Regions from separate parts of the Desemzia sp. C1 genome, predicted to be linked through region 1. Evidence: riboswitches for the same ligand, from Rfam matches in the RefSeq annotation. Region 1 holds a riboswitch; the other holds the start of a gene.
What was found. Region 1 has a riboswitch for thiamine pyrophosphate ahead of thiM (hydroxyethylthiazole kinase). Riboswitches for the same ligand answer to the same signal wherever they lie in the genome.
Positions count from the first base shown of each region.

Region 2: another riboswitch for thiamine pyrophosphate. It lies ahead of thiT (energy-coupled thiamine transporter ThiT); the one in region 1 lies ahead of thiM (hydroxyethylthiazole kinase).

Region 1 covers NZ_JAJIZP010000003.1:1,508,552-1,516,055, reverse strand. Annotated here, with positions in the region: gene LMF32_RS07775 (CdaR family protein) at 1-230, opposite strand, end outside; gene cdaA (diadenylate cyclase CdaA) at 227-1,069, opposite strand; tRNA gene LMF32_RS07765 (tRNA-Lys) at 1,252-1,324, opposite strand; rRNA gene rrf (5S ribosomal RNA) at 1,338-1,453, opposite strand; tRNA gene LMF32_RS07755 (tRNA-Gln) at 1,469-1,540, opposite strand; tRNA gene LMF32_RS07750 (tRNA-Tyr) at 1,545-1,628, opposite strand; gene aac(6') (aminoglycoside 6'-N-acetyltransferase) at 1,794-2,240, opposite strand; gene LMF32_RS07740 (DUF4385 domain-containing protein) at 2,278-2,724, opposite strand; tRNA gene LMF32_RS07735 (tRNA-Thr) at 2,947-3,019, opposite strand; tRNA gene LMF32_RS07730 (tRNA-Glu) at 3,046-3,117, opposite strand; gene LMF32_RS07725 (GNAT family N-acetyltransferase) at 3,346-3,624, opposite strand; gene thiE (thiamine phosphate synthase) at 3,733-4,359, opposite strand; gene thiD (bifunctional hydroxymethylpyrimidine kinase/phosphomethylpyrimidine kinase) at 4,349-5,164, opposite strand; gene thiM (hydroxyethylthiazole kinase) at 5,161-5,907, opposite strand; TPP riboswitch at 6,043-6,141, opposite strand; TPP riboswitch at 6,196-6,294, opposite strand; gene LMF32_RS07705 (YtxH domain-containing protein) at 6,429-6,947, opposite strand; tRNA gene LMF32_RS07700 (tRNA-Thr) at 7,183-7,255, opposite strand; tRNA gene LMF32_RS07695 (tRNA-Asn) at 7,297-7,370, opposite strand; rRNA gene rrf (5S ribosomal RNA) at 7,382-7,497, opposite strand.
Region 2 covers NZ_JAJIZP010000003.1:2,346,322-2,353,825, reverse strand. Annotated here, with positions in the region: gene dapA (4-hydroxy-tetrahydrodipicolinate synthase) at 1-506, shown strand, start outside; gene LMF32_RS11805 (ribonuclease J) at 539-2,224, shown strand; gene LMF32_RS11800 (HD domain-containing protein) at 2,296-2,958, shown strand; gene LMF32_RS11795 (hypothetical protein) at 3,055-3,348, shown strand; gene LMF32_RS11790 (hypothetical protein) at 3,387-3,533, shown strand; TPP riboswitch at 3,617-3,719, shown strand; gene thiT (energy-coupled thiamine transporter ThiT) at 3,797-4,366, shown strand; gene LMF32_RS11780 (site-2 protease family protein) at 4,497-5,660, shown strand; partial or broken gene cls (cardiolipin synthase) at 5,776-7,226, shown strand; gene LMF32_RS11770 (betaine/proline/choline family ABC transporter ATP-binding protein) at 7,443-7,504, shown strand, end outside.

The DNA of each region.
Region 1 (7,504 bases):
ACGGAAACTGAATCAGGGATCCCCGTAACAAAATATTTTTCTTGGTCAATATCTACTAAAACCGGTAAATCAGTGATCATTTCCGTACTGTTGACTGTTGCTCCGCCTGAACGGTTATTTGCATTGATTTGTTTACTGTTTTCGTTATTCACATAAGTAAATAATAATGCGGCAAAACCTAGCGCTACAATCCGTAAAAACCAAGGAGAATTCATTATTTTTTCCATCATTTTTTAGAAGCCCCCTTTTTGAAACCGTTGAAAAAAGTTTGAATAGGGTTGACCGTTTGTTCTTCTTCTTCCGTCACTAATGCTTTGGTCAAGAAAACCTCAAAGTCTTCTCTTGAAAGATCTCGGTATAAATTACCGTTTTGGGTAATACTGACTCCCCCAGTTTCTTCGGAAACAACAACGGTTAAAGCATCAGATACTTCACTCAGACCAATTGCAGCTCTGTGCCGAGTCCCCAATTCTTTAGAAATCAACGAACTCTCAGAAAGCGGCAAATAACTGGCGGCTGAAGCAATTTTATAATCTTGAATGATTACTGCTCCATCATGCAATGGAGTATTGGGTATAAATGTATTGATCAGCAATTCTCCAGAAATATCCGCACCCATTGAAATACCCGTGTTGACATATTCTTCTAATCCCGTTTCCATTTCAATCGCAATTAATGCTCCTATGCGTCGTTTACTCATATATTGTACAGACTTTAGTATACTTGATACAAGGTCTTCTCCAGGGTTCTTTTTCTTTTTCTTGCGGTTAAATAAAGAACCTCTACCTAAATGTTCTAATCCCCTGCGCATTTCTGGTTGGAAAATAATGATCAAGGCTAATACAGCCCATTGAATCACTAAATCGACAATCCATTCTACTGTCTGCAGCTGGAAGAAATAACTTCCAACCTTTATCAAAACAATAATAGCAATCCCTTTCAATAACTGAACAGCTCTTGTTCCTCTGACAACAATAATCAATTGGTAGATAAAAAATGCAACGATCAAAACATCTATGATGTTGATTAACGAGCGCCATGTAAAAAGTAGTGACCAATCTATTGACATGTGGACACCTCCAAAAGTGTAAAATTGTCACTCAGTCCATATTATAGCACAGTTTAGTTTGAATAACGTTATTTGATGACACGTTAAGAGCTCTTTTTATCGTTTTCTAACTCTTCCATTCAACCGCTGTAAAAGAACAAAAAAAAGACTAGAAACAGGAACTCTGTTTCTAGTCTTAGGAATGAGTCATGCAGGATTCGAACCTGCGACCCTCTGATTAAAAGTCAGATGCTCTACCAACTGAGCTAATGACTCATAAATTAAACCAGCATGGCTTCGTCCTAATCTCACAAAGGGAAAGCCTTCACTACCTTTGGCGCTAAGAAGCTTAACTACTGTGTTCGGCATGGGAACAGGTGTGACCTTCTTGCCATCAAAACCACACATGGTTTAATTTAACTGGGCTAGCTGGATTCGAACCAACGCATGAGGGAGTCAAAGTCCCTTGCCTTACCGCTTGGCTATAGCCCATAAATGGTGGAGGGGGGCAGATTCGAACTGCCGAACCCGAAGGAGCGGATTTACAGTCCGCCGCGTTTAGCCACTTCGCTACCCCTCCAATAAATCATTGCAGAAAATAGAATCAAAAATCAGCAACAAGAATATAATACAATTAAACACACCATTCTGTCAAGAGAGAAAATGCTTTTTTGTTTTATTATTCATTATCCTGAATAATCTCCCCTTTAAAAGAGTGATCTAAAAGCCCTAATCTGAATTTTGGCTACAATTCTATAGACTTCACATAACAAACAAGACGATTCACTTCTTTAAATCCAGTTTTCTGATGAACTTTCTGACTAATAGTATTGTACAATTCTACATCCGACGCTATTTGCGTGCACCCTTTACTTTTAGCCCATCCTTCTCCTGCCGAAATCAATTTATGTGCTACATGACGCTGACGATAGTCGGGCTTCACATAAATACCTTCTATATACGCTACAGGTGTAGATGTGGTTCCTTCAACGTACTCATATCTTAAAGACATATGGATAAAACCTGCAGTGCCTTTATTTTCTTTAGCAACTAATATAGTGTCTTTTTTACTTCCCGACAGGCACTCGAATTCTTTTTTTAACGCAGCAAAATCATTTTCTTTGAACAACTCTTGCGCCATTTTAGCAACAAGAGTAATATCAGAAGGTTTCATTACTTGAATAGTTGTCATTTATCAACATCCTCAGTATTTTTATCACCTTACTTGATCAGCCATACTTTTTTTGATGCTCTTTTTTCAATTTGAGGTAATCTTCATCTTCTCTGACGATCTTCCATTTCTTTTCAAAAATAGCAGCTGACTTTGCTTTTTCTTCATCAATCATTCGTTCCTTAATTTCGCCGTTTTCCTCATATTTTCTTCCGCCCTTATAATTTGCGTAGCGTCTGGATCTAGTGTAACCCATTTGAAGAAATTTCCTAGCCATATCCATTCCGACGAAATCTTGATCTTCTTTATATTTTAAATACATTTGATAAATTTTTTCAGACGATTCTGTAGCGATTTCCGGCGTCTTAAATCGCCAATGAGGAAGAATCTCACTTTTGTAAGGCTCTACCAGCAGTACGCCTTGTTCTCCTCTTCCTACTCTGTATAATTCAGGTTGCTTACGGAAGTTTATTTTATCAAAATCAAGATCGTAATCAAATGCCATTTCATCACCTCTTTAGTTGCTTTGTTGCATAGACCTATGTCTGTTGTTTTCCAACTACAATACATACTAATCATCTTATTTAACCTTACTCTACTTGTGCATTCCAATCAATTTTTCTGTTTTCTTGTCCCTACATCTCTATGACATATCGTAAATCGACCTAAAAAAAACAGGTTCACAAAAGTTTTTAAAACCTTTTGTGAACCTGTTTTTTTCGTATTATGCCGGCTGCAGGACTTGAACCTGTGACCCCCGCGTTACGAGTGCGATGCTCTACCAACTGAGCTAAGCCGGCGAACGTGATTATTCCTGAAACTAAAATGACCCGTACGGGATTCGAACCCGTGTTACCGCCGTGAAAGGGCGGTGTCTTAACCGCTTGACCAACGGGCCTTAAAGACTAATGCTTGTTGAGCACAAAGAGAATTATATAAAATATTGTATCTCTTGTAAATAGAAGATCGTCTTTTTTCGTTATTTTTAATATTATTCTAATAATTATTCATTAATATTGATTTTTTGCATATTTAATAACAAAAAAAGCTGGAAATTAGTCCATTCTGCTGGCCTCAGACTCCAGCAAAATGAATAAATTCCAGCTTTCTAATTGTTTAATAAAATTTAGTCTGCCATAATATCTTGGTATTTTTCCGGCTTGCGTTCAAATAAAGTCACCACATAGGGACAAACTGGAACAATCTTCTTACCTTCATTTTTCATTTCTTGAACAGTACGATCGACTAATTGTTCTGCTACTCCTTGCCCTCTTAGGCTAGGGTCTACAAAAGTATGGTCAACCAATACTTTATCTTCTCCAGAAGGTACATAAGTGATTTCAGCAATTAAATTTCCAGCTTCATCATTTTTGTAAAAACGATTTTCCCCTTTTTCGAAATCCATGGTATCTACCACTCCTTTTATCATTTGACTCTATTTTAACACTTCTCAAGGGACCCTTCCAGTTTTCTTATTTTTACTCCATTTGTTCGAAAACAACAATTCCCAGCTTTAGACTGTTCTACGCAAGTTTTCTACTGTCGTTTTGATCTGTGTGCTATGACAAATCGCTGATATTAAAGCTACTCCATCTGCACCTGCTGAACGAACTTTATTAGCATTTGCTTCCGTTATACCTCCTATAGCAACGATTGGGAACGTATTGAACTGTTTTCGTATAGTTTTTAAAGCGGTCACTCCTGTTGGTGGTTGGGCATCTTTTTTAGTTTGAGTCGTGTATATCGGTCCAATTCCTACGTAATCCGCTCCATCAGCTATAGCTTTTCTCATATCATGAACATTATGAACCGACACTCCTATGATTTTACCTTTAGCCTGTTCACGAAAAGTAGAAATCGCTAAGTCATTTTGACCAACATGAATCCCATCAGCATTTAACTTCAATGCTAAGTTTACGTCATCATTAATAATAAAAGGAACTTGATAAGCAGCACACAGCTGTTGGCAGTCAGAAGCAAACTTTTCATACGCTTGTCCTGTTAATGCTCCTTCTCCCTTTTCTCGGAATTGAAAACAAGTTATGCCTGCTTCTAATGCTTCACGGAGTACCAAAAGCGGATCCTTTTTGCAGTTATTAGACCCCATGACAAAATATATCTCTAACATTTCACGCTTCATTCACTACCACCTCGCAAACTCCTTTTTGTTGATTAAAAGCAAAATGATTGGTGGGTCCTTTTCCGCTCCCGATAAAAAGGGGATAACTAATTGCTAAATGAACAAACTTTTTGGCTTCAATAATTGCTTCAGGTATAGTATATCCTTTGGCAATATTAGCTGTAATCGCTGCTGAAAAAGTACAACCAGTCCCATGCGTGTGGTCTGTCTTTTTTCTAGGAGTTGTCATGGTAAAAGCTGCGTCGTGACCATACACTCGGTCAACAGCATCTTTTTCACCTGTGTGTCCCCCTTTTATTACTACCCAGTCGGATCCCATTTGTAGAATACTACGAGCTGCTCTTTCCATATCTTTTGAATCTTTAATAGACATCCCAGTAAGAACTTCAGCTTCTGGTATATTAGGAGTACAGATTGTTGTTAAGTGTAATAATTGTTCAATCAATGCTTCTACAGCTGAGTTCTGTAACAGCTTTTCCCCGCCTTTTGCGATCATCACGGGATCAAGTACTAGAGGAATCTTTTGCTCTCTTAAAACAGCAGCTGCAGCCTCAATAATCTCAGCGGAATAGAGCATACCCGTTTTGATCGATTTGATAGAAAAATCTTCCAGCACTGATGACAATTGTTGCTGAACAAACTGTGGCGTCACCTTAAAAACTCCATGAACCCCTTTTGTATTTTGATCAGTTAATGCAGTTATGACTGTTGTTCCAAATACACCCAGTTCTTGGAACGTTTTGATATCTGCTTGAATTCCGGCTCCTCCACCTGAATCAGACCCTGCAATGGTTAATGAAATCATTTTTTTACCTCCGCGATTTTTTGTACATTATCTATAAATTGAGCGATAAACGACCCGTTTTCATCCGAAGAGAGTTCAGCTGCTTTTTTGTAATCCTTTAAAGTAGCGGCTAGACTCTTCAACTCTTCTTTCCTATTACTGCTGGCTAACGATGCTGCACAAATAGCGCTCAGTAAGCAGCCCATCCCTGTAATATGTGTCGCTGTCTCGTTCCCTCCACAAATGTGGTATTCAGCATGCCCATCAGTTAAAAAATCAGTTCTCCCAGTCACAGCTACCATGCACCCATACTTTAAAGCCACTTCCCGAGCTATCGTATCGGTATTCGCAAAACCTTCCCCACTATCGACTCCTTTTGCTTGCCAGTCTGCTCCAGCTATAGACGCTAATTCTCCAGCGTTGCAACGAATCAAATTGAATTTGACTTCCTTCAACAAACGACGAACCACTCTCTTTCTGTAATCTGTAGCGCCTACACCTACAGGATCAAGCACAATTGGAATATTTAATTCATTTGCTTTTTTACCAGCAACCAACATAGACTCTATCGTAAAGTCATTTACGGTTCCGATATTAATCAACAACCCATCAGAAGAAGAGACTACTTCAGAAACCTCTTTTATTTCATCAGCCATGATAGGGGATGCTCCTACTGCAAGTAATCCATTAGCTGAAAAGTTAGCTACAACATAATTGGTTATACAATGAATCAAAGGTGCTGCTTGTTTAATCTGTGATAACATTCTTTAACTCCTCCATTTATCTTTTTTACTTAAAACACCTTTTTACACTAGGTAATCTATTGTTCCTCTCTATCCTCCTCTTTTGACAGAAGCATAAAAAAGACCCCTACAATAAGCTGTAGAGGTCAAAAAAGTGCATAAAACACTATTGCTCCCTACGTCAGTATTAACTAACAGGTTCAAAGGGTCAGGTTTTAACCTTCTCAACACAATTGTGTCCCCCCGCAATCAAAAGTTTTACAAAAGAAAAGCTCCCCATAATAATGGAGAGCTCAATACATATTTATTTCATATGTAAACAGTGCTCCCTACGTTAGTGTTAACTAACAGGTTCAAAGGGTCAGGTTTTAACCTTCTCAACACAACTGTGTCCCCCTGCAAAACATTTAATTACTTATAACTCTACTACACATAAAGATGAAATGCAATGCGTAGTACGGATACCACACTCGTTTAAAAATCTAAAAAAAGACACTCCAGTTTAGCCAAGTCAGCTGACCAAACTGGAGTGTCCTAAAAAATTATTTATCTTCATTTAATAGTTCGTCTTCAGATGAATACCCTAAATCATCAAGTGTTTCATCTAATTTGTCTGCCGGAATCGTCTCATCGCCTGTGGGTTCTGCAACTGTTCCATGCACATTTCCATGAGCCTCTACAGATTCATCATAATTATCTGAAGGGTCGTATGAAGTTTCTTCATCAGCACTATATTTACCTTTTAATTCTTGTGTTTTTTCCATACCAGTATCTTTTACATCCACAAATTTGCTTTTGATATCTGTTCTTAATTCTTTACCAGATTTTGGTGCAAACAATAACGCTACTAAAGCACCTGCTAGAGGTAAAGCAATCATTTTTGCTAGTTCCATTCGTTTAACTTTAGCTGGCATTGCTTTTGTAGCACCTTTAGCTAACTTCGCATCCATCATCATTTTCTTCTTAGCTAAATGATGAGAGGATGGCATATGATCCTTAGCCATCTCAAATGCGTCTTGCGCGTAATCCATACCTGTGTTCATTAATTTCGATGCTTTCATTTTATTTGTGCCCCTTTCAAATTATATTGCCGACTTTTCTATCTCTATAAGAGAATATCTATACGAACATCATATAACATAAAACAGAATGTCAAAAGCAATACGCATTATCAGATGGAAAAAGAAAACCTTTTTTATAAATAACAACCATTAAATGTCTTTTTGCACAAAAAAAAGCCGTACAAATCACTGTAAACCAGCGTCTGTACGACTTTTAACTTATTTGTATTAAGAAAGCCACTTGCCGGATTCGAACCGGCGACCTCTTCCTTACCATGGAAGCGCTCTACCGACTGAGCTAAAGCGGCACTTTTATAAGTGGATCTGTAATTTTATGTAAAAAAAAAGACTCCGCAAGCAGGACTCGAACCTGCGACATCGTGATTAACAGTCACGCGCTACTACCAACTGAGCTATTGCGGAATAAAAACTATGCGTGGCAACGTCCTAGTCTCACAAGGGGAAACCCCTCACTACCTTCGGCGCTAAGAAGCTTAACTTCTGTGTTCGGCATGGGAACAGGTGTGACCTTCTTGCCATCATCACCACACATGTTG
Region 2 (7,504 bases), 840 kb from region 1:
TTGAAGCGGTAGCAAAAAGTACGGATCTGCCGATCATTATTTACAATGTTCCAGGAAGAACCAGTGTCTCCATAGAACCAGCTACAACGATTCGTTTGTCCGCTATTGAAACTATTATTGGTGTCAAAGAATGTGTTGGAATAGAAGCCATGAGTGAAATCATTTCTCATACGGATGCTGACTTTTTAGTTTATACTGGTGAAGATGCATTATCCTTACCAGCTAAGGCGATTGGTGCAAATGGTGTGATCTCTGTAGCGAGCCAAGTTTTCGGCGAAGAGATGAAAGAAATGTACGATGCATTTGAAGCGGGTAAATTAACAGAGGCAGCAAAACTGTCCCGTGAGTTGATTCCGAAAATGGATGCGTTGTTTTCAGTTCCTTCTCCTGCACCAACAAAATTTTTATTAAATCATCAAGGAATTGATGTTGGCGGAGTAAGATTGCCTCTAGTAGAGTGCACAACTGAAGAAGAAAAAGTAATTTTATCAACTTGTATTAAATAAACTATTGGAAAAATGATTGAAGAGGTGAAGTAATGAGCAAAATTAAAGTGATTCCACTTGGTGGCGTACGTGAAAATGGAAAGAATATGTACGTAGTGGAAGTAGATGAAGAAATTTTTGTATTGGATTGCGGTTTGATGTATCCAGAAACGGAATTATTCGGGATTGATGTAGTGATTCCAAATTTTGATTATTTGGAGGAAAATAAAGATAGAGTAACTGGGGTATTCTTGACTCATGGTCATGAGGATGCTATTGGAGCTTTACCTTATTTCTTGCAAAAGTTTAATGTTCCCGTTTTCGGTACAGAGCTGACTATCGAATTAGCAAAAATGAGTGTAGAAGAAAAAGGTCAATCGATCAAATTTGACGATTACCACGTTATTGATGAACAAACCGAAATTGAATTTAACAATGCTGTAATCAGCTTCTTTAGAACAACTCATTCGATTCCTGATTCAGTAGGGATCGTTGTAAAAACTGAAGAAGGAAGTATTGTGTATACAGGAAACTTCAAATTCGATCAAAGTGCACAACCAATGTACAAAACCGATTTAAACCGTATTAGTGATATCGGAAGAGAAAAAGTGTTGGCTTTATTAAGCGACTCAAGTGAAGCAGAAAGTCCAGTTGAAAACGTGAGCGACTTGAAAGTGGCGGAAGAGGTACTAGATACCTTCCAAAATACTTCAAGCAGAATCATCGTCGCTGCTGTTGCCAGCAATATTTTGAGAATTCAACAAGTTTTTGATGCGGCTCACCGTTCAAAACGTAAAATCTTTATCACAGGGAAAAACTTGGAAGAGATTGTAGACAAAGCATTGAAAATGAATAAATTGCAATTGCCAAGTGACGATTTGATCGTTCCAGTCAAAGACATAGACAAATACGAAGATCATGAAATCGTTGTGCTTGAAACTGGTAGTACTGGGGAACCTATCAAGACGCTGCAACGTATGGCTAAAGGCAAGCATCCGCAAGTGAATATCCAAGAAGGCGATTTGGTGTATATCGTTACCAGTCCTTCTCACGAAATGGAAGTAACGGTTGCGACTACAGAGAATATGGTTTACCGTGCTGGAGGGGCTGTAAAACAAATTACAGACAACTTAAAAGCTTCTGGTCACGCGACACCAAATGATTTAAAATTGATGATCAACTTGATCCATCCTGAGTATTTTATTCCGGTAACTGGTGAATACAGAATGTTGGCTGCTCATGCTGATCTAGCCCATGAAGTAGGAATGTCTTACAAGAATATCATTATTCCTGGAAAAGGTGACATCATCGAATACTCTCACAACCGTTTCACGATGTCTGGACAAGTAGAGTCCGGTAATACAATGGTAGATGGGATCGGAATCGGTGATATCGGAAACATCGTATTGCGCGATCGTAAATTATTGTCTCAAGACGGTATTCTGATTGCTGTTGTAACGATCAACCGTAGAACGAAAGAAATTACTTCTGGTCCAGAAGTAATGACGCGCGGATTTGTATACGTGAAAGAAAATACTCCATTGATCGAACAAAGCAGTGAATTAGTGAGAAAAGTTGTTGAGGAAAATCTGCAGCAAAATGAATTTGAATGGGGTGCTTTGAAGCAAGATATCAGAGACTCTTTAAGTAAATTCTTGTTCGATAAAACGCGCAGAAGACCTGTGATTCTTCCAATTATTATGGAAGCCAGCTCTAACAAAAATAAGAAACAAAAATAAATGCAATTAAGGCTAGGACATCACATGTCCTAGCCTTATTTAAAATAATAACGAATAAAGCAGGTGTATCTATGGAAAAACAACAAGAAGAAATCATCACGTTAACAGAACAATTTGTAGCAGACTTATTTCAAAATGATGCATCGGGACATGATTGGTGGCATATCCACCGAGTAAGGAACTTAGCTAAACAGATGGCAGAAGAAGAACCCGGACCGGTAAATACTTTTGTTTGCGAGATGGCAGCTTTGCTGCATGATGTTCCAGATGATAAACTAGTTAAAAATGCTGCAGAAGGTGAAAAACGGTTGATGGATTGGCTGAACCAATTTTCTTTGCCTAAAGAGATCCAAGAGCAGATTCTTTTTATAGTGTTGAATCTATCTTATAAAGGTGGGACCAATAAAGTGCAGCTCGACTCTATTGAAGGAATGCTGGTGCAGGATGCGGATCGTTTAGACGCTATTGGTGCAATTGGGATCGCACGGACTATGGCTTTTTCGGGTTCACGAGGACGTCTGATTCATGATCCGTCTAAAAAACCGAGAGAATCTATGAGTTACGAAGAATACCGTTCAGGAGACGATACAGCCATCATGCATTTTTATGAAAAACTGTTGAAGTTGAAAGATACGATGAATACACAAACCGGAAAACTCTTTGCACAAAGAAGACATGAATATATGGAGACTTTTCTAGAAGAATTTTACTTAGAGTGGGATGGATTGAGGTAAGAGGAAAAAAACGAATAGAAGGCTTATCAAGAGACTTTCGAACTTGTCATCTGTTATTCTTGAATCAATAACTTAAAGGGAACAGGGTGTGTGCGGATGGAAACTATACAGTTGAGAGAAGCTATGATCGAAGATATACCTAAGTTGGAAAATTATGCGATCGAGTCAAATACTTACATGATCAAACCAATGGATGCTCTAACAGAAAGTTTGCACGAAACTGGAAAACATCCTATATTGATTTTAAAAGGAAACGATTTAGTCGGATTCTTTATTCTACAATTTGGCATAGGCGTTTCTCGCTATACGGATAATCCTAACGCCGTTTTATTTAAAGCGCACTCTATCGATTTGAGGTATCAAAGTCAAGGGTATGCAAAAAATCGTTAGAGTTGTTACCGGATTATGTGCGGGAGTATTATCCAGATGTGGATGAAATCGTTTTATCCGTAGCTGTAGACAACATCAGCAGCCAAATGTTATACGTGCGTTCTGGTTTTCTAAACAGCTTGAAAAGAATAAATATAAACGATAAAGTTGAATACGTACTAGCTAAAAAAGTGAAATCGCATTAAGAATCCCTATCCAGAATCGGTCTGATATTGACAATTCAAAGACTTTTCGTTACACTGAACAAGGAATAAAAATTGAATGAACATCCATCACAAAGGGGAGCTGAAAAGCTGAGATTGAATCGATTCGATTCTGACCCTTCGAACCTGTTCGTTAGTACGAGCGTAGGAATTGTGACGGAGAGCGAAAGTATTTATATATATACTTAAGTAATCTCCTCCTTTGTTGTTTGGCATTGTTCAAATTATAAGGGAGGAGTTTTTTTATGCGCAACAAAAATTTTAGTGTGTGGATGGAAGGAACGATTATAGCCGCTTTGGCGATCGTATTGTCTTTGATTCCAACAAATATAGGGCCGTCGTTTACCGTGTCGTTAGGAATGATACCAGTGACGCTTTATGCTTTTAGAAGAGGATTTGTACCAGCTGTTTATGCCGGTTTTTTATGGGGGATCTTGCATTTTGTAATAGGAAATGCTTATATCTTAAGTCCGCTGCAAGGATTTATTGAATATTTTATTGCATTTGCATTTGCTGGATTTGGAGGGTTATTTGCCAAAAAAGTCCAATCACTTAGTGAAGAAAATCGAGTACATCAATTAAACTTATTTATTGTGTTGGGGACGTTTACTGGGACCATGGCTCGATTTTTCTGGCATTTTGTAGCCGGGTATTACTTCTGGGGAAGTTATGCGCCAGAAGGAATGGGTGCTTTTGTCTATTCTTTTATCACACAAATCTTAAGCGGTGTTATTACTGCTGTCGTTGCAAGTATGATTTTGATAGTGATTCAAAAAACAACGCCAAGACTATTTATCACAAAGACAGTTGCATAAAACAGAAAGAAAACAGGTGCAAAGCCTGTTTTCTTTTATTTTTGAGAGCGATTGACTTTTATAAAAGAATACTTCATGATGGATAAAAAGCGTTATCAAAAGACTGTGAAATGCAAGAGGAGGCTGATAAATGGAACATATAAAGACTAAAAAGAAGAAGAAAAGTCCCTTGCTTAAAAATATCCTGTTTCTTTCATTGAGTATGGGAGTCGGATTACTATTAGGTGTATTTGGTGCTGTATTTTTACCTGAGACAGTTTTGGAATGGAATGTTTTGCATTTAGTTCTAGGGATCATTTTTTTCTGTTTGAGTTATTTTTTACATATTTTAATTCATGAGTTAGGACATTTGATTTTTGGACTATTAACAGGTTATTCGTTTGTTTCTTTTCGAGTAGGAAGTTTTACGATCATCAAGGAAGATGGGAAGTTCAAGCGTAAAAAATTTCATCTGCCGGGAACAGGTGGTCAGTGCTTGATGTCTCCGCCTGAGTATTCAGAAAAATCGTTTCCGTACATTATCTATAACTTAGGAGGCGTACTGCTGAATCTGGTCACATCGATCATAGCTTTAGGGATTATTGCGAGGATAGAACAGTTATCTGCTTTTGCTCTAGTTGGATGGCAATTATTTTTGGTTGCTGGTCTTTTTACAGCCGTGACGAATGGGATTCCGCTAAAAATAGGAGGTCTTCCAAATGACGGGCACAACATTTATTCTATAATGAAAAAGGAAGAAAATAAAAAAGCTTTTTTTACGCAATTGAAAATGAATGCCTTAATGACGCAAGGCATTCGTATCAAAGACATTCCTTTTGAAGAATTGTCTGTCAACGAGTTGAATGCCGGAACTAGTACATTGGAAGTGGCTATTCATATTTTGCAATACAATTGGTACCTAGATCGTTTAGACTTAAAAAAGGCTCAACAGAAATTAACGGAATTGTTGTCTTATATGGATAATTACCCTTTATTTTACAAGCAAGAATTAGCTTGCGAGCAATTGTTTTTGGCTTTGGTATCTCACGAAGATTCAGCAGTCATAGAAGAGCTGTATGATGACGAGCTGAAAACATATATCAAGAAGATGGGTTTTTTGCCGAATAAGAAACGGTTGCTGATGACTCTTGAAGCACACCATTATCAAAACAAAGAAGTCATGCAGCAATACTTTAAGCAACTATTGAAAACGGCTGAAACTTATCCTATAAGAGGAGAGGCAGAGATGGAGATCATGTTAGGGAACTGGGTGAAAGACTCAAAGACCGATGATGAAAACCAGGCGGGGCATTGAAATAAGGAAAAATACTGATCAAGTGAGAATAAGTGTAGTATGATAGAGATATAAAACGATTCAGTTCGTTCATTTTACCTATAAGCAGGTAACTATTCGAAAAGAGGTGAGTTTATTGAGGTATGTTTTTTACTTTGTTTCATTGTTTTTTGCTATCAATAGTATTTTTGCAGCCATAACAGTGTTTCGTGAAAAACGGGATATTGCTGCAACATGGGCCTGGTTATTGGTCTTAAACTTTTTACCTGGGATAGGTTTTATCATCTATTTCTTTATTGGAAAAAAAATCTCCAAAGAAAAAATCTTTGATATTCAAGCGCAAGAGAGCATCGGTATGCCTGAACTGGTAGAAGCTCAAAAACAGATGCTGCTGGAAGAAGAGAGATTGCTGTCAAAAAAACAAGACACAGAGGATTCTAAAGAAATTACGAATTTATTCTTGGAAAGCAGCGAGTCTATTTTGACAAAAGGAAATCAAGTAGAGTTTTTCGTAGACGGAAAAGAAAAATTCAAGTCTCTTATTCGAGACATCTACCAAGCAGAAAATCATGTACATATGATTTATTATATTTTCCATAATGATTATATCGGCAACATGGTGTTAAAAGCTTTGGAAGACAGAGCTGCTGCCGGAGTAGAAGTTTTAGTCATTTACGATGCATTAGGTTCCAGGGCCTTGAAACTCGCTTCTTTTAAACGTTTGATTGAGTTAGGTGGACGAGTGGAAACCTTTTTGGTTCTAGATTAGGTTTAATCAACTTCAGGATCAACTTACGTAATCACCGCAAAATTGTCGTAATTGACGGAAAGATCGGTTATATCGGCGGATTTAATGTAGGGGATGAGTATCTGGTGATGGATAAGAAATTTGGTTATTGGAGAGATACTCATTTGAAAATTGAAGGGAATGGGGTCTTGGCCTTGCAAAGCCGATTCATTATGGATTGGAATGCAGCCGTTCCGACAACTCCGTTAGAATATGAAGAAAAATATTTTCCTTATATTCCGCGTAAAGGCGAAACCAATCTTCAAATCGTTTCCAGCGGACCGGATACAGAAATACAGCAAATCAAAAAAGGGTACATCAAAATGATCAGTACAGCTGATGAGTCTGTCTACATCCAAACCCCTTATTTTGTTCCTGATGAAGCGTTGATAGAGACACTGCAGATAGCCGTTATGTCAGGAATCGACGTCAAGATTATGATTCCTAATAAACCTGACCATCCCTTTATTTATCAAGCTACGTTATCCTATGCTGCTCAAATGGTAGATGTAGGCGCGGAAGTTTACATTTACGAAAATGGATTCTTACACAGTAAAACCATCGTCATTGATGGAGAAATCTGTTCAGTAGGAACAGCTAATTTTGATATTAGAAGTTTCAAATTGAATTTTGAAGTCAATGCTTTTATGTATGATCCTTCAGTAGCTAAACAGCAGGAAAGTTATTTCTTTAAAGATATGGAGAAAAGCCGTTTGTTGACGAAAGAAGAAATTGAGAATCAGTCAAAGTGGGTCAAATTCAAACAAAGTTTTTCTCGTTTACTTTCACCGATCTTATAACAGAATAGATATCAAAAGGAGCGCAAATCAAATTTGCGTTCCTTTTTTTTCACCTAAATGGGAACGTGTTTTAGTTGTAAGTGTCATTTATCCAGCCGCTCTTATGAAATGGTACCATGAAAATTCTGTGAAAGCATGTTTTTTGCTATTCCGTGCCCGTTATGCAACAATAAATAAGAGTGTGTGTGAAAAAAACATCTAACGAGGTGGAAGAGAATGATTGAATTTAAAAATGTATCCAAAACATATAAGGATGGAACGAAGGCTGTAGAAAATAT